Regions from separate parts of the Paraburkholderia sp. SOS3 genome, predicted to be linked through region 1. Evidence: predicted binding sites of a transcription regulator. Region 1 holds the regulator's gene; the other holds the start of a gene.

What was found. The regulator FNR, encoded in region 1, switches genes on or off when oxygen is low (the NO sensors DNR and NnrR bind a similar motif). The targets are predictions, from matches to a motif close to TTGATNNNNATCAA.
Region 2: a site for FNR is predicted at 2,420-2,433, ahead of BTO02_RS23105 (universal stress protein). Genes of this name have one in related genera too.

The regions. Positions count from the first base shown of each region.
Region 1 covers NZ_CP018812.1:1,916,178-1,931,729, reverse strand. Annotated here, with positions in the region: gene BTO02_RS28740 (PAS domain S-box protein) at 1-663, shown strand, start outside; gene BTO02_RS28735 (response regulator) at 660-1,307, shown strand; gene BTO02_RS28730 (response regulator) at 1,450-1,860, shown strand; gene fnr (fumarate/nitrate reduction transcriptional regulator Fnr) at 1,874-2,665, shown strand; gene BTO02_RS28720 (c-type cytochrome) at 2,785-3,132, shown strand; gene BTO02_RS28715 (DUF3564 domain-containing protein) at 3,198-3,569, shown strand; gene BTO02_RS28710 (hypothetical protein) at 3,732-4,052, opposite strand; gene BTO02_RS28705 (AMP-binding protein) at 4,339-7,254, shown strand; gene arcD (arginine-ornithine antiporter) at 7,442-8,929, shown strand; gene BTO02_RS28695 (UDP-glucose 4-epimerase) at 9,098-9,337, opposite strand; gene BTO02_RS28690 (BON domain-containing protein) at 9,362-10,012, opposite strand; gene BTO02_RS28685 (rhomboid family intramembrane serine protease) at 10,162-10,752, shown strand; gene BTO02_RS28680 (SagB/ThcOx family dehydrogenase) at 10,840-11,508, shown strand; gene BTO02_RS28675 (Hsp20/alpha crystallin family protein) at 11,633-12,067, opposite strand; gene BTO02_RS28670 (hypothetical protein) at 12,245-12,463, opposite strand; gene BTO02_RS28665 (PAS domain-containing sensor histidine kinase) at 12,634-13,743, shown strand; gene ftsH (ATP-dependent zinc metalloprotease FtsH) at 13,716-15,552, opposite strand, start outside.
Region 2 covers NZ_CP018812.1:685,673-701,224, reverse strand. Annotated here, with positions in the region: gene BTO02_RS23115 (MFS transporter) at 1-1,415, opposite strand, end outside; gene BTO02_RS23110 (FadR/GntR family transcriptional regulator) at 1,559-2,248, opposite strand; gene BTO02_RS23105 (universal stress protein) at 2,519-2,983, shown strand; gene BTO02_RS23100 (helix-turn-helix domain-containing protein) at 3,230-3,886, shown strand; gene BTO02_RS23095 (SUMF1/EgtB/PvdO family nonheme iron enzyme) at 3,991-5,283, shown strand; gene BTO02_RS23090 (SDR family NAD(P)-dependent oxidoreductase) at 5,374-6,138, opposite strand; gene BTO02_RS23085 (LysR family transcriptional regulator) at 6,292-7,209, shown strand; gene BTO02_RS23080 (ATPase domain-containing protein) at 7,335-8,840, shown strand; gene BTO02_RS23075 (hybrid sensor histidine kinase/response regulator) at 8,851-10,464, shown strand; gene BTO02_RS23070 (porin) at 10,533-11,618, opposite strand; gene BTO02_RS23065 (PDR/VanB family oxidoreductase) at 11,770-12,732, opposite strand; gene BTO02_RS23060 (Rieske 2Fe-2S domain-containing protein) at 12,905-14,215, opposite strand; gene BTO02_RS23055 (LysR family transcriptional regulator) at 14,410-15,411, shown strand.

The DNA of each region.
Region 1 (15,552 bases):
GAGCTCCACGACGACCTTGGCCAACAGCTGAGCGCGCTGAAAATGGATCTGTCGTCGGCCGAGCAGGCGCTCGCCCCCGCGCAAACGGGCCAGCCGGCCGGCGCGCAGGCCGCCGCCGGCGAAGCGCTGCAGCTGCTTGCCGGCATGCGCAAGCTCATCGATTCCACCGTTGCATCGCTGCGCCGCATCGCCGCGGACCTGCGCCCGGTCATGCTCGACGACCTGGGCCTGCTGCCGGCGATCGACTGGCTCGCGCGCGACTTCAATCAGCGATACGGCATCCCGGTCGAGCAGCATATCCACGCGGAGCAGACGAATTTCACGCGCGAGGCGGCCACCGCGATTTTCCGCATCGTTCAGGAAGCGCTGAACAACGTCGCGCGCCACGCCGACGCGACGAATGTCCGCTTGCGCCTCGCGACCGACGAGGGCCTCTGCACGCTGCAGGTCATCGACGACGGGCGGGGCGCGGGCGAGCCGCCCCGCTGGCCCGGCACGCAGCAGCAAGCGGAGCTGAGCAGGACTTTCGGCCTCATCGGCGTGCGCGAGCGCGCACGCATGCTTGACGGAACGGTTACTATCGAGACAGCGAAGGACAAGGGCTTTATCCTTACCGTTTCCTTTCCGTTACGCGCCGTACAACAGGAAGAGACGCTCCTATGACCCGGGTTCTGATTGCCGACGATCACGCGATGGTGCGCGACGGATTGCGCCACATCCTGCAGAGCGCAAGCGGCTTCGAGGTCGCCGGCGAAGCATGCGACAGCATCACGACCATCGCCCTGATCCGCAAGACGCCGGCGCAGATTCTCGTGCTCGACCTCTCGATGCCGGGCCGCAACGGCCTCGAGCTCATCAAGCAGATCAGGGAAGAAAAGCCGGAGCTGCGCATCCTCGTGCTGACGATGCATGCCGAACAGCAATACGCCGTGCGCGCGTTCAAGGCCGGTGCGTCCGGCTACCTGACGAAGGAAAGCGCCAGTGCGGAACTCGTCGGCGCCTTGGCGAAAATCGCGTCGGGCGGCGTCTATGTGAGCCTTGCGATGGCCGAGCGGTTCGCGCAAAGCCTGAACGAGCCGGCGGACACATTGCCGCACCAACGGCTGTCCGATCGCGAATTCGACGTGTTCCGGCGCATCGCCGCTGGGCAGACGATTACCGAAATCGCGCAGGCGCTGTGCGTGAGTTCGAAGACCATCAGCACATACAAAATGCGCATCCTCGAAAAGATGCAGATGCCGCACGAAGCCGCGCTCGTGCGTTACGCCATGCGCCATCAGCTGTTCGACGACCAGGACGAAGCCTGACGCGCGAGACCCGCTCCACACGCAGCTGTTCCGTTTCGACTCCCTCCGTGTAGGAAACCGCCTACACAAAACCGCAGCGCCCTACTCGAACTTCCACCGTCGCCGATTCTTTTTTGAGATAGCAGCGACGATACTGCGGTGCATGGATACCGATGTGCACCGCGCCCCCCTCAAAGTGTTCCTCGTCGAAGATGCGGCGAGCGTCAGACGCAATATCGCGCAACTGCTCGAACTGCTGGCCGGCGTGCAGATTGTCGGCGAAGCCGAAGACAGCGAAACGGCGCTCGAAGCGATTCGCGCGTGCCGTCCCGATGTCGCGGTCATCGACCTGCGGCTTTCGGCAGGCAGCGGCATCGAACTGATTTCAGCGCTCGCGAAAAGTCTGCCCGACATCGTGATGATCGCGCTGACGAACCATTCGGGACCGGCGTTCCGTGCCGCGTGCAGCAAAGCCGGTGCGCATTACTTTTTCGACAAGACTGCCGAGTTCGACGCAGCGTGCCACACCATCCGAGACCTTTCGTTAGCGCGCCGCTCGCGCGCCATTGAGTAACGAGGAGCCGATCATGTCATTCGCCTTCGCCGAACAGGCTGCGCCGTCCGCCGGACCGACACATGCCTTCCATCGTATTCATCCGGTCGATCCGTCGCCGGGCGCCGAATCCGGCAAGCGGAGCGCCGTGCGCTGCTCGGGCTGCTCGATGCGCTCGGTCTGCATGCCTCCTGGCCTCTCCGCCGCGGAGCTCGCGCAACTCGATGCGGTGATCTGCACGACGCGCCCCGTGCATCGCGGCGAGGCGCTGTACCGCGCCGGCGACGCGTTCCAGAGCATTTACGCGGTGCGCGTCGGCTCGTTCAAGACCATCGTCATGCATCGCGACGGTCGCGAACAGGTCACGGGCTTCCAGATCGCGGGCGAAGCGCTCGGCCTCGATGGCGTATGCACGAGTCGCCACAATTGCGATGCGATCGCGCTCGAGGACAGCGTCGTCTGCGTGATTCCGTTCATGCAGCTCGAAGCCGTCTGCCGCGAAATACGCGCGATGCAGCATCACGTGCACCGGATGATGAGCGGCGAGATCGTGCGCGAATCGTCGCTGATGATGCTGCTCGGCACGATGACCGCGGAACAGCGCGTGGCAGCGTTCCTGCTGAATCTGTCGAAGCGTTTCAAGGCGCTCGGCTATTCGCAGTCCGAGTTCAATCTGCGCATGACACGCGAAGAGATCGGCTGTTATCTCGGCATGAAACTCGAAACGGTCAGCCGCATGTTCTCGAAGTTCCAGCGCGAACGGCTCGTCGATACGCGCGGCAGGCAGATTCGCATCGTCGATCTCGAGGGACTGTCGCGCGTTTGAGCACATGCCTGCGCCAAGCGGGCTCTCCCGACGTTGCGCTCCTGCAATCGGCACTTGATGTGCGTCAACGGCGCTATGGCGGCTTTCTTTAAAGTGGTGGCGAAAAGGAGCCCACGACTATGCCAGCATTACATTCGCGCCTGATCGCAGCCTGCCTCGCCGTGTCGGGCTTCGCCGTATGCGGCACGGCGCATGCGCAGCGCGTCGAGCCCACGGAGCTCGTCGATCAGCAACACTGCATGTTTTGCCACACGTCGGACGCCCCTTTTCTCGCACCGGCGTTTCATCAGATCGCCGAGCGCTATCGCGACAACCCTGACGCGATCCGAATGCTCGAACAGAAGCTGCGTGCCGGCGGCCGTGCGCATTGGGGCGACATGCCGATGCCGGTTTCCGCCGAGCGCGGCGGCCCGCCGCTGTCCGCCCAGGACGCGCATACGCTTATCGAGTGGGTCATGAGCCAGTGACTTGCTGGCCGCGCCTGAATCTGCGTTTTGCCGCTGCGGGAAGACACTCCACACCGGGAAGAGCCATGCGAATCACCGTACATCTCGACACCTTCGACTGCGCGGACCCTTCGGTCTACGCCCTTCTGTGGCTCGACCTGGCGGCGCGCAAATGGTCGCGCGAAGGCCACGCCGTCATCGATCTGCCGCAATGGGGCGAGTTCGAAATCTCGGGTTCCGATACGCGCATCGACGGGCAACATACGGGACACGCGCTATGCGTGCTCGAAAAGCTCGATCTGTCGGATGCGCAAGGACCATTCGAAGGAGAAAGCGGCCGCGCGCTGTGGTACCGCCACGCCCATCACGCGCCGATCGTCGGACGGTGGCATGTGCAATGCCTCGACAGCACCGGTTCGGCGCCCGAGCACGGCGTATTCGCGGATGACCAGATGTAATGTCCTTCTGCCGCAGCGCCGGCGGCAAAACCGCGGTTGCCATCGGCGCGTCGTTTTTCGAAGAGGCGTCGGCGCGAAGCGCCGCCTCATGCAAGCGCCTATCGGATTCTAGTGCGCGTTCTGGTGCACGGATTCCAGCGCGCAGGTTCCAGGGCGCGGATTCTAGTGCGCGCGCGCCGTCGCGCGCCCCGCGAGCGTGGCAAGTTCGCGCTCGGCCAGATCGAACGCACGCTGCAGCGCGAGGCGCGGAACTTCATCGGAACAGTGCTCGAGCGGCTTGAAGCCCGATGTTTGCAGCAGCAGATCGAGGCGCACATCGTAGACCGGGTGGCTGCTGCGCGCACGCAATGCCTCGATCGCAAGATGGCAGCCCGACAGCAGATTGCTGTAGCGCTCGAGGCGCACGAGCTGCGCCCCCGCTTCACCCTCGAGTTCACGCGAGCCGGCAAAGCCGAGATACACGATCTGCATGCCGATGCCCATGATGCTCCTCCCAACGTAGCACGTTGCCATTCACGCAATCGGCGCCGTTCTGGCGTCCTGGCGGGCATCTGCTGCGTTTCATCATGGTCCGATCGTTGACGCGGGCCTTGACGTGTGTCAATCGGCTGACGACGCGCCGACACATCCGGGCGCGCTTGACGTACGTCAAGGGCCGCCGGCGGAGACCGTGTCGAATAGGCGCATTGGCGCAGGCGAGCCACAGTGGACACAAGTCATGGCATGGCCGCGTTCGATCCATTGCCGGCAAGCCATGGCGGAGGAACCTATGACCACGCTCGACGAGCCCCGTTCGACCCGGACCGCGGACGCACGGACAACACTGCTCGACATCGTCCGCACGCTCGCCGACGAATCGCGCGCAGGCGAGGCCAATGGCGATGCGGCGGCGCCGCACGGCTCACCCGTTCAGGTGACGCTCGACACGCAGTTCGAACGGGATCTCGGTTTCGACAGCCTCGTCCGCGCGGAACTGCTGACCCGGATCGAAGCGGCTTTCGGCACGCATCTGCCGGTCGACGCATTCGCTTCGGCGAGAACGCCAGCCGATGTGCTTGGCGCGCTCGCCGGCGCGCCCGAGGTGTCGGCACCTCCGTCAGTCAGCACGCCGGCGGATGCGGCGTTCGCCCCGTTCGCGGACGAACGCATCGATGCGCCGCACGCGGCTGCCACGTGGTCCGACGTGATTCGATGGCACGCCATGCGTCATCCGGACCGTACGCATCTCGTGATCGTCGACGAAGCCGCCCGCGAAACGCCGGTCAGCATCGGCGCGCTGTACCGCCAGGCCTTGCTTGCCGCAGGCGGCTTGCGCGCGCTCGGTATCGAGGCCGGCGACAGCGTCGCGCTGATGCTGCCGACGGGGCTCGACTACTTCGTCTGCTTTACCGCCCTGCTCTTCTGCAACGCGATTCCCGTACCGCTCTATCCGCCCGCCCATCGCAGCGAACTCGAAGATCATCTGCGCCGCAATATCGCGATCCTCGCCAATGCTCGCGCAAAAGCGCTGATCGCCGCCGGCGAAGTCAGCCTCATCGCCCGGCTGCTCGCGATTCAGGCGCCGACGCTGCGCCACGTGTTGACGCCGCAAAAGATCGCGCCACAGCCGATGCCGGCGCCGCTTGCAGCGCACGCCGACGACATTGCGTTGTTCCAGTACACGTCGGGCAGCACCGGCGCGCCGAAAGGCGTGATCCTGAGCCACCGGAACCTGCTCGCGAACATTCGCGCAATGGGCGAGCGGATGCGCGTCACCGAACGGGACGTGCTCGTCAGCTGGCTGCCGCTGTACCACGACATGGGACTGATCGGCGCGTGGCTCGCGCCGCTTTATTACGGATTCCCGCTCGTCGTGATGTCGCCGCTCGCCTTTCTCGCGCGGCCAGCCGACTGGTTGCGCGCGATCGGCCGCCATCGCGGCAGCATTACGGCGGCACCGAACTTCGCGTATGAGCGTTGCGCACACCGCCTCGCCGAACGCGATCTGTACGGGGTGGATCTGTCGTCGCTGCGCTTTGCCTTTTGCGGCGCCGAACCCGTCAATCCGCAAACGATGCGCGCGTTCGCCGCGCAATTCGCCGCCTATGGACTCGCGCCCAATGCAATCACGCCCGTCTACGGACTTGCGGAAAATACGCTTGGCCTGACGTTTCCGCCGCCCTCGCGCGGCCTGCGCGTCGACCGTATCGTGCGCACGGCGCTTCACGAATCGGGGCTTGCGTTAGCGGCATTGAATGGCGACGACTTCGTCGAAACGGTCGGGTGCGGGTTTCCGCTCGACGGAACCGAACTGCGCATCGTCGGCAACGATGGCGAGGAACTTGCGCAAAGGCACGTCGGCAGGATCGAATTCCGCGGCACGTCGGCCACGCGCGGCTACTGGCGCAATGCGCCGCAGACCGAGGCGCTTTTCGATGACGGATGGCTCGATACGGGCGACCTCGGTTACGTCGCCGACGGCGAGCTGTTCGTGACGGGACGCGTGAAGGACATGATCATTCGCAGCGGGCGCCATTACTTTCCCTACGAACTCGAAGACACGATCGGCCGCATACCGGGCGTCGTGCATGGCGGCGTCGCCGTCTGCGCAGGCGTCGACAAACGCAACGGCACCGAGCGCGTCGTCATCATCGCGGAAACGACGCTGCCCGCCATCGACACCGATGCGCGCAGTCATCTGAAAGCGCGCATCAATGCGGCGGCTATCACGCTGTTCGGCGCGCCGGCGGAGCAGGTGGCACTGGTGCGGCCGCGCAGCATCATCCGCACGCCGGGCGGCAAGATCCGGCACGCGGCGACACTCGAGCGTTTCGAAAGCGGTGCGCATGCGCTGGCGCCGCGTGCGTTCTGGCGGCAGTTCGCCGACGCGATACGCCCCGGTTGCGCGGCGCTCACGCATCGCGCGATGGACCAGGTGCGGCACGTCGCACGCGGGACTGTCTGCTGGAGCGCCTTCGCCGCGATTGCGACGGGCGTGTTCGCCGGCATTGCGTTTCGCCGCGACGAGGCGCGCAACTGGCGCATCCTCGCGCGCGGGTGCCGCCTGTTTCTGCGCGCGGCAGGCTTGCGCGTCACGGTCGAAGGCGATCCCGACGCGCTGCGTGCCTCGCAGGTGGTGATCGTATCGAACCATACGAGTTATCTCGACGTCGTCGCGCTGGTGGCGAGCTTGCCGTCGCCGGTCGGCTTCGTGACCAAACGCGAACTGTCGCGCAAGCCGTTCGCCGGTCCGCTGCTGCGCGCGATCGGTGCGCGTTTCGTCGAGCGCGGCGTCTACGCCGGCAGCCTCGCCGACGAAACACGCCTGATCGACTACGCGAAGGCCGGCGCACGTCTGCTGTTCTTTCCTGAAGGGACGTTTACGCATGAAGCGGGCTTGCGCGCGTTCCATCTCGGCGCCTTCCGCTGCGCATGCGTGACCGGATACCCGGTCGTGCCGATTGCCTTACGCGGTTCGCGCCTCGCGATGCGCGACGGCGAGTGGATTCCGCGTCAAGGCGCGATTGCCGTTACCGTGCTGCCGCCGATCGCGCCTGATGGCACCGATTTCGCCTCGACCGCGCGTCTGCGCGAACGCGCGCGCGCGTCGATCCTCTCGCACTGCGGCGAACCCGATATGGCCGGTCGCCTCAGTGCGCCGACCGCTTCGCGCATCCCCGGTTCGGTCATGACCGACGGTCTGTAGGACCGCGCCGCGTCGGGAGCGTGAACGCGACGCCGCTTGCAAGCGACGCGGTGCTCAAAACGCTGCACAGGCTTGTGCAGCTTCGACTGCATGCCAGAGGGCCGCAACCGCGGACAATGACCTGTATCAAGACCGCCGGCCGGATCGCATGACCTAATGAAGACTCCATCCACCAGGGAGCTTCATCATGAGCAATCCCGCAGGGCATCTCGGCCAGCCGCCATCGAGCGCGCCGGCGCAAGCGGCGGGCAGCGCAGCCCCGCCGCACAAACTGCCTCTTTCGCTGCTGAGCGCTGTCGTCATCGGATCGATGATCGGCAGCGGCATTTTCTCGTTGCCGCAGAACATGGCGGCCGGCGCGGGCGCCGGCGCGGTGCTGATCGGCTGGCTCATCACCGGCGCCGGCATGCTGTTGCTCGCGCTCTGCTATCAGCGTCTCGCGACGCGCGCGCCGCAGCTCGACAACGGCATTTATGCCTACGCGCGCGCAAGCGCCGGCGAATTCGTCGGCTTCAATTCCGCGTGGGGTTACTGGGTCAGCGCGTGGATCGGCAACGTCGGCTATCTCGTGATCGTATTCGGCACGCTCGGCTACTTCTTCCCGATCTTCGGCGAGGGCAACACACCGGCGGCGATTGCCGGTGCGTCGATCGCGTTATGGATCATGCACGCGATGATCCTGCGCGGCATCCGCAGCGCGGCGATCCTGAACGGGCTCGCGACGGCTGCCAAGATCGTCCCGCTGCTGCTCTTTATCGTGGTGGTCGCCGCGGCATTCCACGGCTTGCAGTTTCGCACCGACTTCTGGGGCAACGCGAAACTGCCCGGCGTGCTCGAGCAGGTGAAAAGCACGATGCTCGTCACCGTCTGGGTTTTTATCGGCATCGAAGGCGCGAGCGTGCTTTCCGCGCGCGCGAAAACGCGCGAGGACATCGGCCGCGCAACCGTGCTCGGCTTTGTCGTCGTGCTGGCGCTGCTGATGGGCGTATCGCTGCTGTCGCTCGGCGTGGTCGGGCAGCCCGAACTCGCCGCCATGAAAAATCCGTCGATGGCGGGCGTCCTGGCCAAGGTAGTCGGCACGTGGGGCGCTGTACTGATCAATCTCGGTCTGCTCGTGTCGGTAGGCGGTGCGCTGCTCGCGTGGACGCTGCTCGCGGCGGAAACGCTGTTCACGCCCGCCTCGGAAGGCGTGATGCCCAGGCGTCTCGCTCGCGAAAACGCGCATGGCGTGCCCGCCAGCGCGCTGTGGGTCACGAACGGGCTGGTGCAGCTGTTTCTCATCGTCGCCCTGCTTTCGAATGCGACGTATCTCGCGCTGATCTCGCTCGCGACGTCGATGATCCTCGTGCCGTATCTGTTTTCCGCCGTCTACGCGTGCGTGATCGCATGGCGCGGCGAAGGCTATGGCGCGGCCGACGCATCGGCCCGGCACCGCGACACGCTGATTGCCGCGGGCGCGGCCTTGTACTGCTGCTGGCTGCTGTATGCGGCCGGGCTCAAGTATCTGCTGCTGAGCGCGCTGCTGTACGCACCGGGCGCGATCGTCTATGGCTGGGCGCGCCGCGAACAGCATGCGCGGCTCTTCCGGCCTTACGAAATGGCGATACTCGCCGGGCTGATTGCGCTCGCCGTCTGCGCGGCCGCGCTGCTGGCGACCGGCGATCTGGGGCTTTAGGAACGAGCGAACGGCAGTTGCGAACCGCAATGCTGCAAATCGAAGACGGTGCCTCGGGAGGCACCGTCTTCGATCGAACTCAGGCTGACGCCGTTCGAAGAAACCGGAACCGGAACGCGGAACCGGAACGGCGTGCCTTCAACCGCTCTGAAAACTGAAAAGCGCACGTCAGACGTGCAGCGCGCCCGACGTCTTCAGTTCGATCCACGTCATACCCTCGCGCAGACCCTCGAGCAGAGCCTCGCGTTCGGTCACGAAGACGGAACTATGCTGGAAGTCGTGCGCGAATGCGCCATGCGCCGATTCGTGTGAGACGTGGATATCGCACCGGTATCCGCCGACCTCGGCGGGGGACGTCACGACGTCCACCGACCATTCGGCCTCGTGTGCATTGCCAGTCAAAGTCATCTGAACTCTCCTCTAGCGTTGAACTCATTCGATCCGCAATTCGTCGACCACGGCGCGTACGCCCGGCGCGCTCCATGCGGCGCCGCGCATGACCGCGCGTTCCGCGTACGAATCGACCTTGCCGGTAAGCGTCACGGTGCCATCGTGCACCGCGATATCGATGTGGTTCGCTTCGCGCTGGGCGTGCCGCTGCATCGCTTCGCGAATCTTCGACGCGACGTCGCCGCCGTCGACGTCGCCACGCACCTCGATCTGGTTCGATACGCCGAGAACGCCGCGCATATGCGAAATCGAGCGCAGCGCCACATGGCTCTGGTAAGCCCAGTCGACCGTGCCGCTCAAGGTGACCCACCCGCGTTCGACCTGCACCTTGACGGCTTCGTCGGGCACGCAGACGGTCCAGTGCAAAATCGAGCGGACCGCTTCCGCGATATCGGCGTCGCTGCGCGTGTCGCTTTGCGGCAGGCGCACCTGCATTTCGACGACCACGCCCTTGACGCCCGCGACGCGATGCGCGGCCTTTTCCGCTGCGAGCTTCTCCGCGTAACTGAGCGGATGCCCCGACAAGGTGACCACGCGGCCGCTCACTTCGACGCCGATGTCGGTCGCCGTGACGGCGGGGTCCCACTCGAGTTCGTCTTCCACTTCCTGTTTCAGTTGCCTGTCCGATTTCATCGCACGCTCCTCGTTCCAGATCGGGAATTCCGATGAAGACGAGCATTGCACAGGCCGTGCGCCGTCATCTGACACAGGTCAAAGCCGGGCGCGAATCCGACGGTACCTTGAGGAATCGCGCGCCTCGCGCGTGCCGACGCTCTTTCATCATGACCTTGACCCTGATCGCGTTGAACGCGTTCGTATTCCTGCTCGAAGCGGCAGGCGATTCCCGGCTCGTCGAGCAGTTCGCACTGTGGCCGCCGCGCACGGACGGCGGCGCCGCATTTCATGTCTGGCAGCTCGTCACATACAGCACGCTGCACGCCAGTCTCACGCATCTCGTCTTCAACATGTGGGGGCTCTATCTGTTCGGGCGCCCGATCGAGCGCACCTTGGGCGCGGCAAGAACCGGCGCGCTATACGGCGCCAGCGTGCTCGCGGGCGGACTCACGCAAACGGCGATCGCATGGCTCGCGCCCGCACGCGCCCATCCGACGGTCGGCGCATCGGCTGGCGTATTCGGTGTGCTGCTCGCGTACGCGCTGCTGTTTCCGAAGCAGCGCGTCGTATTGCTGTTTCCGCCGATCCCGATGCCCGCCTGGATGTTCGCAACCGGCTACGCGGCCCTCGAACTCGTCCTCGGACTATCGGGCAGCGCGCCGGGCATCGCCCATTTCGCGCATCTGGGCGGCATGGCCGGCGCGCTCGCGCTCATCGTGCACTGGTCGCGCCACGCACCGCGCGACCAGCTTGACTGAAGTCAAGCTGCGCGCCGCCACGATGTTTATCGTGGAAAGCGGCACCGCGCCGAATCGTGCGCTGGCCTCCATCCTTCGGAGCCTGAAATGACAGATATGCAACTGCTGACTTACGAGCCTTCGCCCGCCGCTCGCCCCGTGGTCCCGCGAAGCCATGCACCGGCTTTCATCGAATTGCCCGAGCCGGACCTCGGTGCCGGGCTGCCGCTAATGAGCGCACTGTCGATGCGGGCAAGCACGCGCGAGTTCTCGGACGAAGCGCTGCTGCCGGCCACGCTCGGCGCGCTGCTGTGGGCCGCAAACGGCGTGAACCGGCCGGCCACGGGCGGACGCACTGCCCCTTCGGCGCATGCGTTCAATGAAATCGACGTCTATGCCGTGCTCGAAGACGGCGTTTACCGGTACGACGCGCCTGCACACCGGCTCGTGCTCAAGCACGCGGTCGACGCGCGCAATATGACCGGCTATCAGGACTTTGTCGGCAACGCGCCGCTCGATCTCGTCTATGTCGTCTGCATGTCGAAGCTGCTCGCGATGGCGCCGCAGCAGCGCGATATCTTTTCGGCCGTCGCGGCCGGCGCGATTGCGCAGAATGTCTCGCTTTACTGTGCGTCGGCCGGACTCGCCACCGTCGTGCGAGGCTGGATCAATCACGCGCTGCTCGCCGGCGCGCTGAGTCTGAACGAAGACGAACTGCCGATACTCGCCCAGACCGTAGGCAAACGCGCAACCACATTGAGTTCGCTTGCCGATTGACGCCGCACGTCGGGCATTGGGCGCTGGACGCCGGCCGCCGCGGGCCGGCAAACAGAAGCGCGCCGCGGATCGCTGCAGTCATGCGATCGGGAGGCGCGCAGAATTTTTTCGCCTTCTTCGTGCTTTAGCTGATCGACACGCGCTTGCGATCGGCGGGCGCTTTTTTCGGCAGCGAAAGCGACAGCACGCCGTCCTTGTATTCGGCGCTCGCCGTATTTTCGTCCACTTCGTTCGCGAGCGAGAATGCACGGCTGAACGAGCCCGAATAGCGCTCGCGGCGGATCACGCGTTCGCCTTCCTTCTGTTCCTGATTACGCTCGACTTTCGCATTGATCGACACGCGATTGCCGTCGATCTGCACGTCGATGTCTTTCTTGTCGACGCCAGGCAATTCCGCTTTGACGAGGTAGCCGCCGTCGCTTTCCGTCACGTCGATTTTCATCGACGCGAGATCGCTGTCCTCCTGATTCAGGATGCCGCGCATCGGCCGGAACAGACCCTGGAACAGGTCGGACACCGGGTCGATCGAGAATGGGTCATATCGCGTCACGTTGCTCATCGCTTGCTCTCCTTGAATATCCATCGATACGATGGGGTTGGGCTGCAAACGCGCCGGTCCGGCGCGCATCGGATACTGCACCGCTCAAACAAGCGTAACGGCGCCCGTCCTGTTGCCATTGACGTAAGTCAAGCGGCCTCCGATCGCGCCAAACGCGCGTGCCGCCGAACGCTTCTGCTAGTCGAATGCCGCGCACGCGAACGAGGTATCGCGCGCAAACGTCTCCGCGGAAAAGACGCACATCGGCAAGTTGCCTGCGTGCGGCACCATAGCGTCATCGAACTGACTACCGAGCCCGGGATACTTTCCTTGAATGACAATTGCGAGCAAAATGACAGCGAATGCAACCACTACCGAAAATGCGGCTCTTTCCAGAGCGCGAAAGTCCAGTTCCATTTCTGTCTCCTCCGAAAGCAACGCGAATGCACTGTGCGTGATGCCTGTATGCGATGTTCGGTCGGCACGACCTGAATTCGCCTGACGCAGATCAGTCTTTTGTCGATGTCGTGACTTGATGTGCCGCCTTCCTTGAGTTGCGGCTTCATTCAGCGTGGAGATGCGTGGCTATGGCCCCTCACGATTCACCTTCCGGCGCAAACCCATCGCTGCCGGATATCGCAATCGAAGACCGTTATCAGTTGCTCATCGAAGCGGTGCGCGACTATGCGATCTTCATGATCGACACCAATGGGCTGGTGGCGAGCTGGAATTCGGGCGCGCAGCGAATCAAAGGCTATTCGCCCGAAGAAATCATCGGCAAACACTTCGGCGTTTTCTATACTTCCGACGATATCGCCGCGGGCAAGCCCGCCCGCGAGTTGCACACCGCAGCCGCAACCGGTCGCATCGAGGACGAAGGATGGCGCGTGCGCCGCGACGGTTCACGCTTCTGGGCCAACGTCGTCATTACGGCGGTGCGCGATGCGTCGGGCAGCTTGCTCGGCTTCGCGAAAGTCACGCGCGACATGACCGAGCGCATGCGCCTCGCGGCGCTCGAGCATGCAAGCGAAGTGTCGACGCAGATGCAGATCGCACGCGAAAACGAACAGAAGCGCATTGCGCGCGAATTGCACGACGACCTGGGCCAGCAGCTCACTGCTTTGAAAATGAGCGTGGCGTTGCTCGAAGCGCGGCTGCAGACGGTCGCCGGTTCGAGCGAGCTGCTGCCGCAAACGCGTGAACTGCAGGCGCAGGTCGATGCGATGACCGCCGCGCTCAGGCGGATTTCGGCGAATCTGCGTCCGCCGCTGCTCGACGACCTCGGCTTGTCCGCGGCGCTCGACTGGCTCACCGACGACTTCTCGAAACGTTACGGCGTCGAGGCCTGCGCCGACGTATCGGACGACAGCGGCATAGGCGAGTTCGCCGCGCTGACGATCTTCCGCATCGTTCAGGAAGCCCTGACGAACGTGGCCCGACATGCTCAGGCGAAGACCGTGTCGGTTCGCCTGACTCGCGCGAACCGCATCTGCGAGCTCGAGATCGTCGACGACGGTACGGGCGCGCCCGCTGCCGCCGCTGCCCCGGCCGGGCGCAAATCGTTCGGCCTGCTCGGGATGCGCGAGCGTGTCAGGCAATTGCATGGAACCATCGAGTTTCATAGCGCGCCCGGCGCCGGCTTCCGCGTGCATATCCGCGTGCCGGAGCGCTACTTGACGAGCGCGGAACCGGGCTGAGCCAACGACGCCAATGAAGCCGACGATGCCAACGATGCCAACGATGCGTCGCGTGCTTCGTCCGCGGCCGGCGTCTCGCCGTTGACGAGCGCGAGCAACTCCTTGCGGTCGATCACCTCGCGCTCGAGCAGACGCTGCGCGATGCGTTCGAGCAGCGCGCGCTGTTCGACGAGCGTTTGCGTGACGCGTGCGTGAGCCGCTTCGAGCAGCTCGCGCACTTCGTCGTCGATCAGTTGCGCGGTGTGCTCGCTGCAATGCGCGCCGCCGGCTCGCGCGAATACCGGCTGCAGATCGTCGCCGTCGACATCGCCGAGCGTGGCAAGCCCGGCGCGTGCGCTCATCCCATAGCGCGCCACCATGTGCCGCGCGATCATGGTCGCCTGTTCGAGGTCGTTCTGCGCGCCGGTCGAAACATCGCCGAACGCGATTTCCTCGGCGGCCCGGCCGCCAAGCAGCGCATCGAGGCGGTCGAGCAGTTCGCTACGGCGCAACACATAGCGGTCTTCGGTCGGCACCTGTTGCGTATAGCCGAGCGCCGCGACGCCGCGCGGAACGATCGACACTTTCTTCACCGGATCGCAATGCTTGCGGCTTTGCGCGACGAGTGCGTGGCCCGCTTCGTGATAGGCGATCGTCAGCTTCTCCTGCGCGTTCATCACGCGGCTTTTGCGTTCCATGCCCGTCATCGCGCGGTCGATCGCCTCGTCGAAGTCGCTCATCTCGACCGCCGGCTTTTCCTCCTCGGCCGCGTGCAAGGCCGCCTCGTTGACGATGTTCGCGAGATCCGCGCCGACGAAGCCGGGCGTGCGCGCCGCGACCTCCGCAAGCTCGACGTCGGGCGCAAGCAGCACGCGACGCGTATGGACCGCGAGAATCTGCTTGCGGCCGGTCGGGTCCGGCCGGTCGATCGCGATATGCCGGTCGAAGCGCCCCGGGCGCAGCAATGCCGGGTCGAGAATCTCGGGCCGATTCGTCGCCGCCATGATGATCACACCGGAATTGGGCTGAAAGCCGTCCATTTCGACGAGCAACTGGTTCAGCGTCTGTTCGCGCTCCTCGTTGCCCGCCAGTGCCCCCGCGCCGCGCACCTTGCCGAGCGCGTCGAGTTCGTCGATAAACACGATGCACGGCGCCTTCTGCTCCGCCTGCTCGAACAGGTCGCGCACGCGCGCCGCGCCGACGCCGACGAACATCTCGACGAACGCCGACCCGCTGATCGAGAAAAACGGCACGCCCGCCTCGCCGGCCACGGCCTTCGCGAGCAGCGTCTTGCCCGTGCCCGGCGCACCGACGATCAGCACGCCCTTCGGAATCCTGCCGCCCAGTCGCCGGTACCGTTGCGGGTCGCACAGGAAGGAGACGATCTGCCTCAGTTCGGCCTTGGCTTCGTCGATGCCCGCGATGTCGTCGAAGGTGGTGTCCGTCTCGCTCTGCACATAGAGGCGCGGCTTGCTCTTGCCGATGCCCGAGTAGTCGCGCAGACCGGACGAACGTCTTGCAATCCAGCTCCATAACGCGAACAGCACGATCAGGGGCGCGGCCCACGAGAGCAACGCGCCGAGCCAGGTACTGTCGGGGACGCCGCTATAGCGGATGCCCGCGGCATCGAGCCGGGCCGCGAGCCGGTCGTCGGCCACGCGCTCGGTTTCGAAGCCCGATTCATTGGCGTGCACGTCGAGCGTGGCCGCGTCGGATGCCGGCAGCAGCGCCGCCGCGCCCGGCACCTTCAGCTTGCCGGTGATGCGCGACGAACCGATTTCGAGGTCGTCCACCTGCTTCGCGTCGATCAGTCGTATGAGGTCGCTATAG
Region 2 (15,552 bases), 1.2 Mb from region 1:
GATTGCACGAGCACGTGCCGCGCTGCCTCGAGCAACGCGGGCCCTTCGAGCCCCGCGCGTTTTAGTTGCACGAGCAACGAGTCGCGCAAGCTTTCGTCGACGAGAACGCGCGGATCGCCGAGCGTCGGGCGCCACTTCGCGGCGACCGGCTCGCCGAGCACGCGCAAAGTGTCGTCAATACCCGACACATAACGGCGATTGATGATCGTTGCGACGATGCTCGTCCCGAGCATGCCGCCGACCATCCGCGTCGACTGCAGCAGCGCGGTCGTGATGCCGAAGCGCTCGCGACCCGCGATTTCCTGGCCGAACACGTTCAGATTGTTGAGGATAAAGCCGAGTCCGACGCCGACGGCCGCCATCGAAAGCTCGAGATACAGATGCGGCGTCACAGGCGTCGCGACCGAGAGCCCGATCGATGCCGCGACGAGCAGCCCGAAGCCGATCGAAAGAATCATGGTCGGCCGCGACATGTGAATGACGACGCGCGTGTTGATCATGCTGCCGATCGCAATGCACGCGGCGATCGGCGTCGCGAGCAGACCGGCCTGTTGCGGCGACAGCCCGAAACCGCCTTGCAGCAGCAGCGGCGCGAAAAAGATCAGCGAGAACATCACGAAGCCGGACAACACCGACAGCGTGAACAGCGTGACGAGCTGCGCATCCTTGAACAGATCGAGCGGGATGATCGGGTGCGTTGCGCGGCGCTCGCAGGCCAGCAGCAGCGCCGCGCCGATCGCGACGATGCCGGCAAGCGCCACGTTGGCGCCCGTCAACCCGTCTTTCGGCACGGCCTCGATAAACGTCTGAAGACCGCCGAGCACGAGTGCGACGAGCAGCGCGCCACCCCAGTCGATGCGCACTTCGCCCACGTGTTCGCGCTTGTAATACGGCAAATGCGCCCAGATGAAATAGAGCGCGAGCGCGCCGACCGGCAGATTGACGAGAAATGTCGAACGCCAGCCGAGATGCTGGCTCATCCAGCCGCCCAGCGACGGACCGGCCGCCGTACCGATACCGTACGCCGCCGCCATCACGACCTGCCAGCGCACGCGCTCGCGCGGATCGGGGAACAGATCGGGAATCGACGCGAATGCGGTACCGACCATCATCCCGCCGCCGACGCCTTGCAGCCCGCGCGCCAGGACGAGAAACGGCATGCTTGTCGCGACGCCGCACAACAGCGAAGCGACCGTGAACACGATCACCGCGGCGATCACGAAGCGCTTGCGGCCGAAATAGTCGCCGAGCCGGCCGAACACCGGCACCGTGACGACCGACGCGAGCAGATACGCGCTGGCAATCCATGCGTAGTACTCGAAGCCGCGCAGTTCGGAGACGATCGATGGCAACGCAGTACTGACCACCGTTTGGTCGAGCGCGACCAGCATATTGACGAGGCCGATGCCGAGCATGGCCAGCAAAGCATCGCGAAAGGGCAGGACGACAGACTTCGGTTGGGGAGAATTCACTTCGGCACGACGCGGTCAAGCGCGCAAAAAGGCACGACAAAAACGGCCTGAAAGGTGGAAAAGGAGGTCAGCACACCGCGGCGGCTTCACGAACCGAACATGCGATCGCGCGCGTTCATCAGATGCATGCGCATTGCCTCGCCGGCAGCCCTCGCGTCGTGCGCGCGAATCGCTTCGAGTACCGCGCGATGCTCGGCCTGCACGAGCCTTTGCCGCTCGAGTGTTTTCACGAGAGAAAGGTTGCGCGACAGGTTCATGCTGAAAGCGATCTGTTCTTCGATGAACGACATCATCGTGATGAAGAACTGGTTCTTCGACGCGCGTGCGACCGCAAGATGAAATGCGTAGTCGTCCTTCGCGCCGATCCCCTGCGTTTCGATCACGCGCTCGAGCTCGTTCCACGCATGCTCGATTGCGGCAATGTCTCCGTCGTCGGCCATTTGCGCGGCAAGCGAGGCAGCGCCCGCTTCGGTCACGATGCGAAAGTCGTAGCAGCGGCGAATATCGGAAAGCGATTCGAGCGGCGCGAAACGGCGCACATCCGGATCGGGGCGCCGGGCAACCGTCGTGCCCGAACCATGCCGCGTGACGATGATCCCGTCCGCACGCAAGCGCGCTAGCGCCTCGCGCACGGTGGGCCGGGAGGTCTCGAAGCGTTCGGCAAGCGCGTGCTCGGTCGGCAGCCGCTCGCCCTCCTTGTATTCGCCCTCGAGAATGCGGTTGAGGATGTCGCCGTATATCTTGTCTGGTAGGCCCGTCGATTTTCGCTCGTTGATCATCTATGGCAGGCGGCTTGTCATCATGGAGCATAATTGTAAGGCAACTCGCGCGAACCACACGATAAAAAAGAATACCGCCGGCATGCAGGACCGGTCCGAATCGTAAGCGCCACACGGCTCAGGAAGCACTGCCGGCGGCCGCGACGGATACCGAAACTTGCTAAGCATTTGATTGACATCATGCGAATTCGCACACTCGCGCTTCCAATCAATTAAGCTTTCCTGGCAATAGACGCACCATCGACACCTTTACTGCGCGGAGCTTCCATGTACAAACGCATCCTTGTAGCAGTCGACGGCAGTAAGACCTCGCGCGGCGCATTCGAAGCTGCGGTTCATCTCGCCGCGTCGTTCGGCGCGACATTGCGCGCTTACTACGTCGTCGAGAACACGCCCATGTATTTCGAAGCGCCCGGATACGATCCGGGCATTCTGCAGAAGCAGTTCGTCCAGCAGGGCAAGGAACTGACCGTCGAACTCACGCAGGCGATGCAGGCGCGCAATGTCAGCGGCGACGTGACGGTGGGCGAGGCATCGCCGAACGACGATGTGCCGACGCTCGTGCTGAAGGCCGCAGCCGACTACCACGCGGACCTGCTCGTGATGGGCACGCACGGGCGCCGCGGCATGCAGCGGCTGATCCTCGGCAGCGTTGCGGAGCGCTGCGTGCGTCAATCCACGCTGCCGGTGCTGCTGGTGCCAGCCGCGGCGGGCCATGAAAACGCGGCGTAAAGACACAACCGGACACGCGCGGCATCCCGCGCAACGGGGGGAGCGTCATTTTGACGCGAAGTCGCGCGCATACGCAGTGGGACAATGGGGCACTCTTTCCTTACAGCGCCCTTCGCCATGCTGACACCCGCCACTACTCCGATTGCCGCGCAGCCGCTCACGCGCGTCCACGCTGCAGGCTCCGTGGGCCCGTCGGCCCCCGCCATCCCGGCGGCCCGCCACGTCGCGCGCTGCTCCACATGCGCGATGCGCCATCTGTGCATGCCGCAAGGCATGTCGGCAGAAGAACTGCCGAAGCTCGAAGCGCTGATCTGCAAGGCGCGCGCGGTGCGCCGCGGCGATCCGCTGTATCGAGCCGGCGCTCCCTTCGAGAACCTGTATGCGGTGCGCTCCGGTTCGCTCAAGACGACCATGGCGCACCGCGACGGCCGCGAACAGGTGACGGGTCTGCGTCTTGCTGGCGAATCGCTTGGACTCGATGGCGTCAGCAGCGACACGCATGCGTGCAGCGCGATCGCCCTCGAGGACAGTTCCGTGTGCATCGTTCCATATGCGGCCCTCAAGCGCCTGTGCCGCGAAAGCGGCGCGTTGCAGGAACGGCTGCACAAGCTGATGGGCGAGCAGATCGTGCGCGAGGCGAGCCAGATGCTCACGCTCGGCTCGTTGAACGCCGACGAGCGCGTTGCGGCGTTTCTGCTCGATGTGTCGGAGCGCAATGCGCAGCGCGGCTATTCGTCGGCCGAATTCAATCTGCGCATGACGCGTGAAGACATGGGCAGTTACCTCGGCATGACGCTCGAAACGGTCAGCCGCACGTTGTCGAAATTCCAGAAGCGCGGTCTGATCGACGCGCGCGGCAAATTCATTCGTATTGTCGATCTGGAAGGACTGCGTGACCTGTAACCGTTAAATCGCTCGTCGCCGGGACTTTGCCCACGCGCTTCACATGAAAAGTGAATACGCGTTACAGTCTTAAACCCGTCCCCTTCGCAAGGAGACCCGGCGAAATGAATCGCGATCTTCGTTTGCAACACCCGCTTGTTCAACGTCTGCACGACGCCCGTAGCGTGACGGATGCGTTGTTCGCCGTCGTCAAACCCGAACATCTGTACGAAAGACCGATCCGCGAACGTCACCGCATCGTCTTTTATATCGGCCATCTCGAGGCGTTCGACCACAACCTGTTCGCAGGCCGCCTGTTCCCGCTGCCCGTGTTCGATACCGACCTCGACAAACTGTTCGCGTTCGGCATCGATCCGGTCGACGGTGGTTTCCCGACCGATCAACCGTCCGACTGGCCGTCGCTCGACGTCGTGCGCGATTACGCGCAGCGTGCGCGTGCGCAAATCGATCATGCGCTTGCGAAATTCGACTTCGACGCAGACGACGTCTCGACGAATTCGCCTGCGCAACTGATGCAGGTCGCGATCGAGCACCGGCTCATGCACGCGGAAACGCTCGCGTACATGCTGCATCAGTTGCCGCTCGAGCAGAAGCTCGCGCCGGCACGCGCATCGCAATCGGCCACTGCCGGCAAGGTTGCGCACGCAACGACGATGGTTCACGTGCCTGCGGGCCGCGCCACGCTCGGCATGTCGCGCGAGAGCGGCCAATTCGGCTGGGACAATGAATACGGCGAACAGCACGTCGATGTCGACGCGTTTGACATCGACCGCTACATGGTGACGAACGGCGAATTCCTGCAGTTTGTCGATGCCGGCGGCTACGGCACTCGCGCGTACTGGTCCGACAAGGATTGGGCGTGGAAAGAAGCGGAGCACATCGAGCATCCGGTGGGCTGGACGCGCGATAAAAGCGGCTGGACTTTGCGCACGATGTTCGACGAAGTGCCGTTGCCGATCGATTGGCCTGTCTATGTGAGCCACGCGGAAGCCAGCGCGTATGCTCGATGGACGGGCAAGGCACTGCCGACCGAAGCGCAATGGCAGCGCGCAATCGAAGGCACGCCACAGGCCGACGCGCTGCCCGGCAACTTCGATTTCCGCAGCTGGGATCCGCAGCCAGTACACGCGCATCCCGGGAACGTGAGCAGGTTCGGCGTCGAAGGCATGTTCGGCAACGGATGGGAATGGACGCAGTCGCTATTCGAACCGCTGCCCGGCTTCGAAGCGTTTCCGTTCTATCTCGGCTACTCGGCGAACTTCTTCGACGGCCAGCACTATGTAATCAAGGGCGGCTCGCCGCGCACCGCGCAATGCATGCTGCGGCCGACGTTTCGCAACTGGTTTCAGCCGCGCTATCAGTATGTCTATGCTGGCTTCAGGTGCGTGAAGAACTAACCAGTCAAGCCCGATGTTCTTCCGGGCCAATCCGCGGGTGCGGTCATTCAGCACCGCGCCCGTCGTCCCCAAACCACGCCTGAGCCGCGCTCAGATCTGCTGCTGGCCACCGTCGACGAACAGCTCGGCACCGTTCACGAAGCTCGCGTCGTCCGATGCGAGAAACAAGGCTGCGCTTGCGATTTCCTCCGGCTTACCAAGGCGCGCCAGCGGAATCTGACTAGCAAGGTAGTCGGCGAGGCCTTGCTGTTGTGCCGCGTCGGGGCCCGCAAGTTCGAGCAGACCAGGCGTGCGCGTCGCGCCCGGACTAATCGTGTTCACGCGGATCTGTCGATCCTTGAGGTCAAGAATCCAACTGCGCACGAACGCGCGTACCGCGGCCTTCGAAGCCGAATACACGCTGAACGCGGCGGTGCCGGCGCTCCCGGCCGTCGAGCCCGTGAGAATCACCGATGCGCCTTCGGCGAGCAGCGGAAGCGCCTTCTGCACGGTGAACAGCACACCTTTCACGTTGCGGTCAAACGTGTCGTCGTAGTGTTCCTCCGTGATGCTGCCGAGCGGCAGCATCGAACCGCCACCGGCATTGGCGAACAGCACGTCAAGTCCGCCCCGTTCTTCCTTGATTTGGGCATACAGCGCATCGAGCTCATTGAGTTTCGCCGAGTCGACGCGTACGCCCGTCGCGTTGCCGCCCGCGTCCCGGATGCCCTTGACTGCGGCATCAAGCTCGGCCTGACGGCGGCCAGTGATGTACACGTGCGCGCCTTCTGCCGCGAAACGCTGAGCGGTCGCGAGACCGATGCCGCTGGTCGCGCCGGTGACAAGTGCGGTCTTGCCGTCGAGTGTGCGTGCCATGGTGTTGCTCCTTCGATCAATAGTTGGATGCCTTGATTGGGTCGCGGCGTCTCGTGTTGCTTGCTGCGATGAAAGGAGAATATCGACGCACCCGTCAGTTCGAAATAGAATTAATCGAAATCCAACGTTGCAAATTTGCAAAGATGAGGCTTTATGCCGAAGCTGCCCGACTTCGAAGGACTGGCCATGTTTGCCAAGGTGGCGGAGGAAGGATCGTTTGCGGCTGCGGCGCGAACGATGGGGGTGTCCGTAGCGACGGTGTCGCGCGGCGTCGCCCGTCTCGAAGACCGGCTAGGCGCGCGCCTCTTCAATCGCACGTCGCGACAGCTTGCGCTCACGGAGTTCGGCCGGACGATCTGCGAAAAGGCCGGCGAAATCTATCGTCAGGCGGAAGAAGCGGAGAGCGTCGCCCGCGAGATGTCGCTACAGCCGCGCGGCACGGTACGCCTCGCCGTACCGATGTCGTTCGGCCTGCGCTGGGTCGCGCCGCTGCTGCCAGCCTTCTTTCGCGCGTATCCCGAGGTGTCGATCGATCTGCATCTGTCAGACGTTTCGGTCGATCTGGTCGCCGATGGTTTCGACGCGGCGCTGCGTATTGCGGCGCTGCCGGATTCTTCGCTGGTGGCGAGGCGGCTATGCGCGGTGACGCAATACGTCGTGGCGTCGCCCGCGTATCTGAAGCGCGAGGGACGGCCTATGCATCCGCGTGAACTGGTGGATCGCCCTTGTCTGTCGTATGCATATCGTGCGCGCAGCGATCTATGGCACTTCACGAACGACGCAGGCGAGGTCGAGCCGGTCATGCCGACCGGGCCGCTACGCGTGACGAACTCCGATGCGTTGTTGCCCACACTGCTCGACGGCCTTGCGATCGCGGAACTGCCGGAATTCATTGCCGGGGAATATCTCGCCGATGGCCGCCTCGAAGCGATTCTCACCGATTGGTCTCTGACAAAGGGCGGGCTCTATTTCGTCACGCCGTCGGCACGCGCGCGGCCCGCGAAGGTCAGCGCGCTGTCCGATTACTTCGCCCTGCACCTCTCCGAGCCGTCGTGGCGATGGCCTAAATGAGCGACGGTCCTGGGTCGTTGCATGTGCGATCGTCGAGCCGGATGGGCGCTGCGCACATTTCGTACCGAGACGCAGTGGCACGGAACTTGCAATTGGTGAACCCGCATAGATCAAGAGTCGAAAATATGCCCGAAACCAACCGCATAGTCGCACCGCTGCCTGCGCGAATATCCACCGGCGTAGCCGGGCTGGATGACATACTCGATGGCGGCCTTATCGAAAACCGCGTCTACCTCGTCGAAGGCGTACCCGGTGCCGGAAAAACTACGCTGGGTCTGCATTTCTTACTGGAAGGATTGAGGCGCGGAGAGACGGGCCTCTACATCACCCTGTCCGAAACCGCAGCGGAGCTGCAGACGGTGGCGGCCTCCCATCACTGGTCGCTGGAGGGCCTGCATATCCACGAGCTGGTCAGCGAGGACGGGCTCTCGTCGGAGGCCCGGCAGTCCATATTGCATCCGTCCGAAGTCGAACTCGGCGAGACCGTCGAGGAAGTCAAACGCAAAGTGCTCGATCTGCATCCTCGGCGGCTGGTGTTCGACAGCCTCTCGGAATTGCGGCTGCTGGCCCAGGATGCCTTGAAATATCGACGCCAAGTACTCGCGTTGAAGCAGTTCTTCTCGACCCAAGGTTGCACAGTATGGCTACTGGACGATAAAACCTCGCAGCTCGGCGACCTGCAGTTGCACAGCATTACCCACGGCGTGATCGAACTCGACCAGAGAGTGCAGGAGTATGGAGTCGAGCAGCGCCGTCTGCGCGTCGTCAAGATGCGTGGCGTCAAGTTCGCGGGCGGACATCACGATTTCAAACTGGACACCGGCGGCATCACGATTTATCCGCGGCTTGTCGCGGCTCAGCACCGTCGCGAATTTGGGACCTACCCTCAGACGACCGGCGTGCCCGAACTGGATGCCCTGCTCGGCGGCGGCCTGGCGCCGGGAACCAGCACGTTGCTGGTCGGCCCTTCCGGCGCGGGCAAGACCACGACGGCGGTGCGGTGCGCGCTCGGCGCGCTCGAGCGTGGGGAGTGTGTCAAATACATGCTGTTCGATGAAACGCTTGGCACTCTGATGTCGCGGTCGAGGCAGTTGAACATGCCACTCGACGCATACATCGAGAGCGGCAAATTGCTGCTGCAGCAGATCGATCCGGCCGAAATGTCGCCCGGTCAGTTTATCTCGCTGGTGCGCGAGGCCATCGAGCAGGCGGGCGCCACAATGGTCGTCATCGACAGCCTGAATGCCTACATGCAGGCGATGCCGGGGCATCGCTATCTGCTGTTGCAGATGCACGAGTTGTTGAGTTATTTGAACCAGCAGGGCATCACGACGCTGATGGTGCTCGGTCAACATGGGCTGATTGGCAACGTTGCATCGGATATCGACCTCAGCTATCTAAGCGATGCGATGCTGGTCTTCAGGTTCTTCGAGAGCGCGGGCGAGGTGCTGTCAGCGCTGTCGGTTCTGAAGAGCCGCACCAGTTCGCATGAACGCACGATCCGCGAGTTCCGTATCGATTCCGGCGGCCTGCGCGTCGGGCCGCCATTGAAAGACTTCGAGGGCGTGCTTGCCGGATTGCCGTCCTATCGCGGCGGCGAGCCGCTGCTCGGTGCGCGGCCGAACGACTGAGGAAGAGTGCTTGGAAGAGCGGATTCTCATCATCGCACCCCAGGGCCGCGACGCCGAAGTCGTCGCGCGCGTGCTGTCGGATCATGGAATGCACTGCGTTGTCTGCGTCGATGTCGCACATCTGGTCGCACTGATGCATGAAGGCGCTGCGTGCGCGTTGATTGCCGACGAATCACTCGACATACAGGCGCTGAGTTCGCTGGGTGCGTGGCTCGACTCCGAACCGCCGTGGTCGGACTTCCCTTTCGTGTTGCTCACCGGTAACGGCAAGAAGGGCATGCTGACGTCGGAAGCGCGCCGTCTGGAAGCGTTGGGCAACGTCGTCCTTATCGAACGCCCCGTGAGCCGCGGAGCGCTGGTAAGCGCCGCGCGCAGTGCGCTAAGAGCGAGACGCAGACAGTACCAGGCGCGCGCGATGATCGCGGAACGCGTGGCGGCGAATGCGCAGTTGGTGGTCGCGGCCCGTCAGAAAGACGAGTTCCTTGCGATGCTTGCGCACGAGTTGCGCAACCCGCTCGCGCCCATTCGCAATGCAGCGGAAACGATCCGGACCGTCGATGCGTCGCTGCCACCGCGGGTACAGTGGGCGCGCGAAATTATCGAACGGCAAAGCCGCCATCTGGCAAATCTGCTCGAAGATCTGCTGGATGTATCGAGAATCACGACCGGCAAAATCACGTTGAAGCGCGCGACCGTTGAACTCGCGCCTATCCTGACTGCATCGGTCGAAGTAGCGATACATTCCATCGAAGCGCGCCGGCACACGCTGCGCATGGATTTGCCGGACAAGCCAGTTTATCTGGATGCAGACCCGACGCGCATGGCGCAGGTTTTCGGCAATCTGCTCGACAACGCGGCGAAGTACACGCCGGACGGCGGGATTATCGAAATCGGCGTCAAGATCGACGGGAGCAAGGTCGTCATATCGGTCAGCGATAACGGTACGGGCATTTCGCCGGAAGAACTACGCGATGTCTTCGAATTGTTCTCGCAATCGAACCGGGCACTCGATCGCGCACAGGGCGGCCTCGGAATCGGGCTTTCGGTGGTCCGATCGCTTGTCGGTATGCATGGCGGAAGCGTTGCCGCATTCAGCGACGGGCTCGGGCACGGCACACGCCTGTCGGTCACCTTGCCGGTCGTGCACGCCACACCGGACACCATGCATACGCCGTCGCGGGCGCAACGCGAGGCGCACGATCGCCTGAACATACTGGTTGTGGACGACAACGTCGACGCAGCGAGCTCGCTGTCCCTTCTTCTCGAAATCGAAGGCCACCAGCTACGCACAGCGTTCGACGGACCTCAGGCGCTGCGCGAATGCGCGCGCGATCTGCCTGACATTGTGTTGCTGGACATTGGACTGCCCGGCATGGACGGTTATGAGGTTGCGCGCCGGATCAGGGCGATGCCCGCGATGGCTCACGCCGTGCTGATCGCCGTCACGGGATATGGTCAGGTCGATGATGTGATGCGTTCCAGGGCCGCTGGCTTCGACCATCACCTTGTCAAGCCAATCGAGCCCGAAAGCCTGATGACGCTGTTCAACAGCCGGCACGCGCATCGAGCCGATACGCGGGAAGCCCGTACCTCTGACGACGTCGAACGGGGCCTTCGCGGTTGAGCTTGCCGGCGACGCTCGCGTTGCCCGTGTCACGAATCCCACGCGCACGACTCTCGCGTGCATCCGCTCTAAAAACGCTGCTGCATTCCGACCATCACGCCGACCTGATTTTTTCCCATCCCGACGGAACCTCCTGCAGATACCGGGACGGCCGAAAACTGGCTATTCAACATGTATCCGGCGGACGAATATACGGATGTCCGCTTGGACAAGAAACAGGTTACGCGGCCAACGAGCAGAGTCGCATCCGAATGCGTGCGCAATATGTACCGTACTGCCTCTGCTTCGATCGCTAGCGTGTGCATCAGCAGATAGCTAGCGCCTGCGAAGAAAAGGTCCGATTGAGTGTGGTTTGCGCTGGACGTGTTCCGTCTGATCCAACCCGCACCAAACTTCAGATCCCCATATTTCGCATAGCCATCCAGAATGGTTCGTGTATCCGTATCGGAAGTGCTGGACAACGGAGCTGAGGCTCCAGGACCGCCGCGCATGACGTCATAGGATGCTGCAAGTCCAAAGTTCTCCGAGGTGTATGCGAGCATCGCGGTCCACTGTCGGCATGCGACAAGGTCGCCAGGAATCTGCCCTCCACAATTCGTTGCCGATGGGCCCGCAGGGCCAGCGGCGTCGCGACCGAAACTATACGTTCCGCCGACGGAAAACCCGCGCCATTTCCCCATGTACCCGATCGCGTTGTCGCTGCGTGCGTTCGGCAAATACGTGTCGAAGACGGCCAGAGAGTGATTTGCCGGCCCTATGATGTCCGCGTCGCTGAGCGCGTATAACGTCATGTTCATCTGCCTGCCCAGCGTCAGGCTTCCATATTTGCTCTCCAGACCTACATTGGCCGCGCGACCAAAAATTCTTCCGCCATAGCCTAACGATCCGTTGTTTACTGCAAACCCGTTCTCAAGCACAAAGAACGCCTTGTATCCACCACCAAGTTCCTCCACGCCTTTGAGTCCAAAGCGCGATGGCAACTTGCCCGACAGACCAGGCATTCCAATGACCGATCCGCCCGACGATGTAGCGTGGTTGTAGTACTGGACGCCAGTATCGACAATTCCATACAAGATAACGTTACCCTGGGCGAATGCGCTTCCTGCCGTCATGACATAAAGCGACATAAGGCCCAACCTCCACCTTTCTTTCATCGACGTCTCCAATTTATATAGTAATGCGTATTTATTTTTATAAATTTTTATTATTTATCCATTGCCCGGTCACTATCACTGCGCGCCGGAACAACGCGTTTTAATTTTCTTCATTCATTTATCTTCGAATTGCCACGTATCCGCATTGCTATTAAAGGTCCAGTACAAGCAGTCTTGATCTGGAGCGCGAGACGCAGACAGCCATGCAGTCTCCCTTTGCCTGCTCCTGAGCAGTGAGGAAACAGTCGTGGTGCTCGGGTACGCCGTCCAGCACTCTGGTCACACAGGTTCCGCAAACGCCCTGTTCGCACGAGGTCTCCGTGTCGATACCCTCTTCGCGCAATACATCGACGATCGTCCTGTTCTCTGGAATCGTCACGGTCCTTCCCGACCGGGCAAGCTTTACTTCAAACGAAGTTTGCGTGCTCTGTTCAGTCGCTTTCGTGTTAACGAAATACTCGAGATGAATATGGTCTTCGCGCCACTTGCAACGCGTGGCGACCAGATGGACTGTGTCCATGAACGGCTTGGGCCCACACATGTACAGGTGACTGCCTTCGCAACCATCCTTGAGTGCCTGGCTGAGCACACTGTCGACCTCGTGACGCTCCAGCCCGAAGAGGAGCCGGCAGGATTCTCGAAGCGATGCATCCTGGAGTTCGTCCATGAACGCCGCATGGTCAGGCGAACGCGCGAAATAAAAAAGCTTGAACTTCCGCCGCTTTTCCCTGAGCGCGCGCGCCATGCTGATGATCGGCGTGATGCCTATACCGGCCGCTACGAGATAGGTCATGTCCGCCTGTTCTGCCATCGCGAAGTGATTGCGCGGCACCGAAATGCGGAGCTCGCTTCCGGCCGCAAGCGATTCATGAACAAACTTCGATCCGCCGCGCGATTCGGGCTCCAGCTTGACCGCTACCTCGTAACAATTTGAGTTGCCTTGCGGACCGCACAGCGAGTATTGCCTGATCAGCCCTTCGCCGAGATGCAGATCGATATGAGAGCCGGGATCCCATGCGGGGAGGTTTGCGCCATCGAGAGACTCCAACCTCAGCAAGCGAATGTTTTGGGCAATGGTATCGGCGACAGCGATGCGAACAGCGATGGAATTCATGGCAAGAAGAGTTCTCGATAAGTCTAACCACACGATCGGCGCCATAGACGAAGGACAACGGGCCCCGTCTGGCGTGACTGCACGCGCGCCGGGTCTTTTTTCCTTCTCCGACAGAGACCGGATCGCATGCATGCCCATACGACGCAACAACGCGTTTCAAACCAGGCGGGCGCTATTGCGGCCGGAACAGATCCGAACGCTTTGTGAAACGGTTGCAATACTCTTCCTTGGACTCGCCGCTTGAAATCTCTCCAGTCACGACCACCATGTCGCGGAAGTCGTTATCGGCATCGGCGCGAACGATGCCGCGAGGATCGCCCCCTTCCGCAACGACCTGCGCCGCTTCGTCGAGCATCCGGCGCGCGCGCACGATAGCGATGTCGGAGGACGACAAGTGCTCATGCGCCTGTTGGTGTATGGTTCCCTGCGACTGCGTGATAGCGATGTCGTGGACGGAAAAGCATTCCCCAAGACCCAGATAAGCCTTCCCCTTCATCGATTCGCGATCCTGAGAATACAGATCGTCCCATTTGCGTCGCATGCGGTCGCCTTCTTCTTTTTCGGCTTCGTATTGGGCCTCGAGCGCTTCCTTATCCAGCTTCCCGCTTCGATGGAAAATGAACTCCCAGCGCCAATGATGCTGGTCGTCGATTGGCACATCCCAAAGCATGGTCAGGCCGCCTTCACCGAGGTATCCCTCGAAGCCGCCGACTGCGCAGGCGTTGGGCATAACAAAATTGGTGATCCGGATGGACGAGCGGTCTGATCCGTCCACTTTGCGAAGCGTGTACAGCCTGACACCGAACCGCGTGTCTTCGACGGCCAGTTCCGGACGGGACTGATTCGAAAACACACCCCATCGCGCCTTCATGACGTCGTTCGACAGTTCGAGCTGGTGCAGGTAGGACGTATGGACGGGATCGATATTGCCTTCGCTCGCCTGAAGCCAGTTGCAGTCGCCGAACCATCGAGTCGTGTAGCAATGCCGGGCGCCGCCTGCGAGAGCGGGGTAATTGGGGAAGAGCGGCGCCTCGCCAGGACCCATATATACCCAGAAGGCACCCGCCGCCTCACGAAGCGGATACGACTTCATGCGAATACGGTCCTTCGCGGTTGCCGAGACTTCCGCTGGCTGACTCAAGCAACGCCCTTCGACGTCGAACAGCCAGCCGTGATACGGACAACGGATTCCCCCGTCCTCGACGCGGCCGAGCGCGAGGTCAGTGCATCGATGTGCGCATTTGCGATCGATGAGACCGACCCTGCCCGTGTCGTCACGAAACAGCACGAGGTCTTCGCCCAGAATACGGATCGGTTGAGGCGCGCCTCCCGGCGGCAGCGAATCGACCAGCGCCACCGGCTGCCAGTAGCGCCGCATCAGCTCGCCGGCGGGTGTGCCGGGGCCCGTCTCCGTCAGGTACTGGTAGCGGTCGGCGCCGCGCGAATTTGGCTTGAACACCACGGGTTTCGTGGGAGCGTTCATGGAGTCTCCTGTAATCAAAATTTGCTGCGAACCCCCCGCAGTCAGTCATTCGCGGTGATTCGCGACCAATCCGGGGACGAAAGTCTCGATCGTTTAATGAGCGGCCCCTTTGAGAGTTACTTTATGTTAATATCTCTTAACGGGGAATGATTTAACTGGCATATCTGTTATGCATGTGACAAGCGATCTGATTTATGGAAATCAAGCAGTTGCAAAACTTTTCGCGAATCGCCGAGATTGGAAATCTCACCCGCGCCGCAAGCGTGCTCGGAGTGACGCAGGCCGCGCTCAGCCGACAGATAGCGCAACTCGAGGCTGAACTCGCGACCGAGCTGTTCCGGCGAAATGGCCGCGGACTTGTACTGACAGACGCGGGAAGACGTTTGCTCGATCAGGTGCCGATGGTGCTTCGTCAGATTTCCATTGCCGAGCGGGCGGCAAAAGGCGCTAGTGGTCCCGTCCAGGGCACGCTCGCACTGGGCCTCGCGCCCTCTCTTGCCAGAACGGTCGTCGTTCCGTTGATCGGGGCATTTCGTGAACGGTTGCCGGAAGTGACGCTACGGACGGTAGATGGCACATCGGCAAATCTTGGAGAGCTTGTCGGTGCCGGAAAACTCGACTGCTCCGTTATCTACACCCCGATATCGAACACCACGGTGGAGCTTCGGCCTCTCGCCAGCGAAAATCTTTATCTGGTCTCGGGTCCCCAGGCCGCCCGCGAGGGCTGCGTACCGCCTCGTTCAGTCGGGCTGGAAAAGCTGTCTGAGCTGCCTCTGGTCATCTCCGGAAAGACCAACGTTGTGCACGGGGTGCTGGCGGCCGCTCTCGCTGAACGCGGATTGACTGCCCAGGTGGTCCACGAAATCGAGAATCTCACCGCGATACTCGATATGGTCCGCCACGGTTACGGCTACTCCGTCATTCCGCTCAGCGGCGTACAGCCCTGCATTGGAGATCCGGATTTGCGTTTGCATCGCATCCGCAGCCCTCGCCTTGAATGTGGCCTGTCTATAGCGACGCCTGCGCGTACCGGCAATGACTCGCTGATCGCTGAAAGCACGTCGCTTTTACGGGAGGTAGTGCTAAAAGAACTCCAGAAATACGAAGTCGAAGTTGAAAAGGCCATAGACTCACAAGCGGATGTTCCCGCAACCGGCCAGACAGGCACGAAGTCGCGACGCGCCCGACATCGGTAACCGCGTTTGCGTGCGCGTGGCACGCTCTCCAAATATTCGCCGGTTCACACTCACGACGCGAAAACACCCCACGCGCGGTCCGTGAAGAAGCGCACCATCGGAGAACCGGGTCTATGCGCCGTCCTTGCCGCCTTTTGGGAT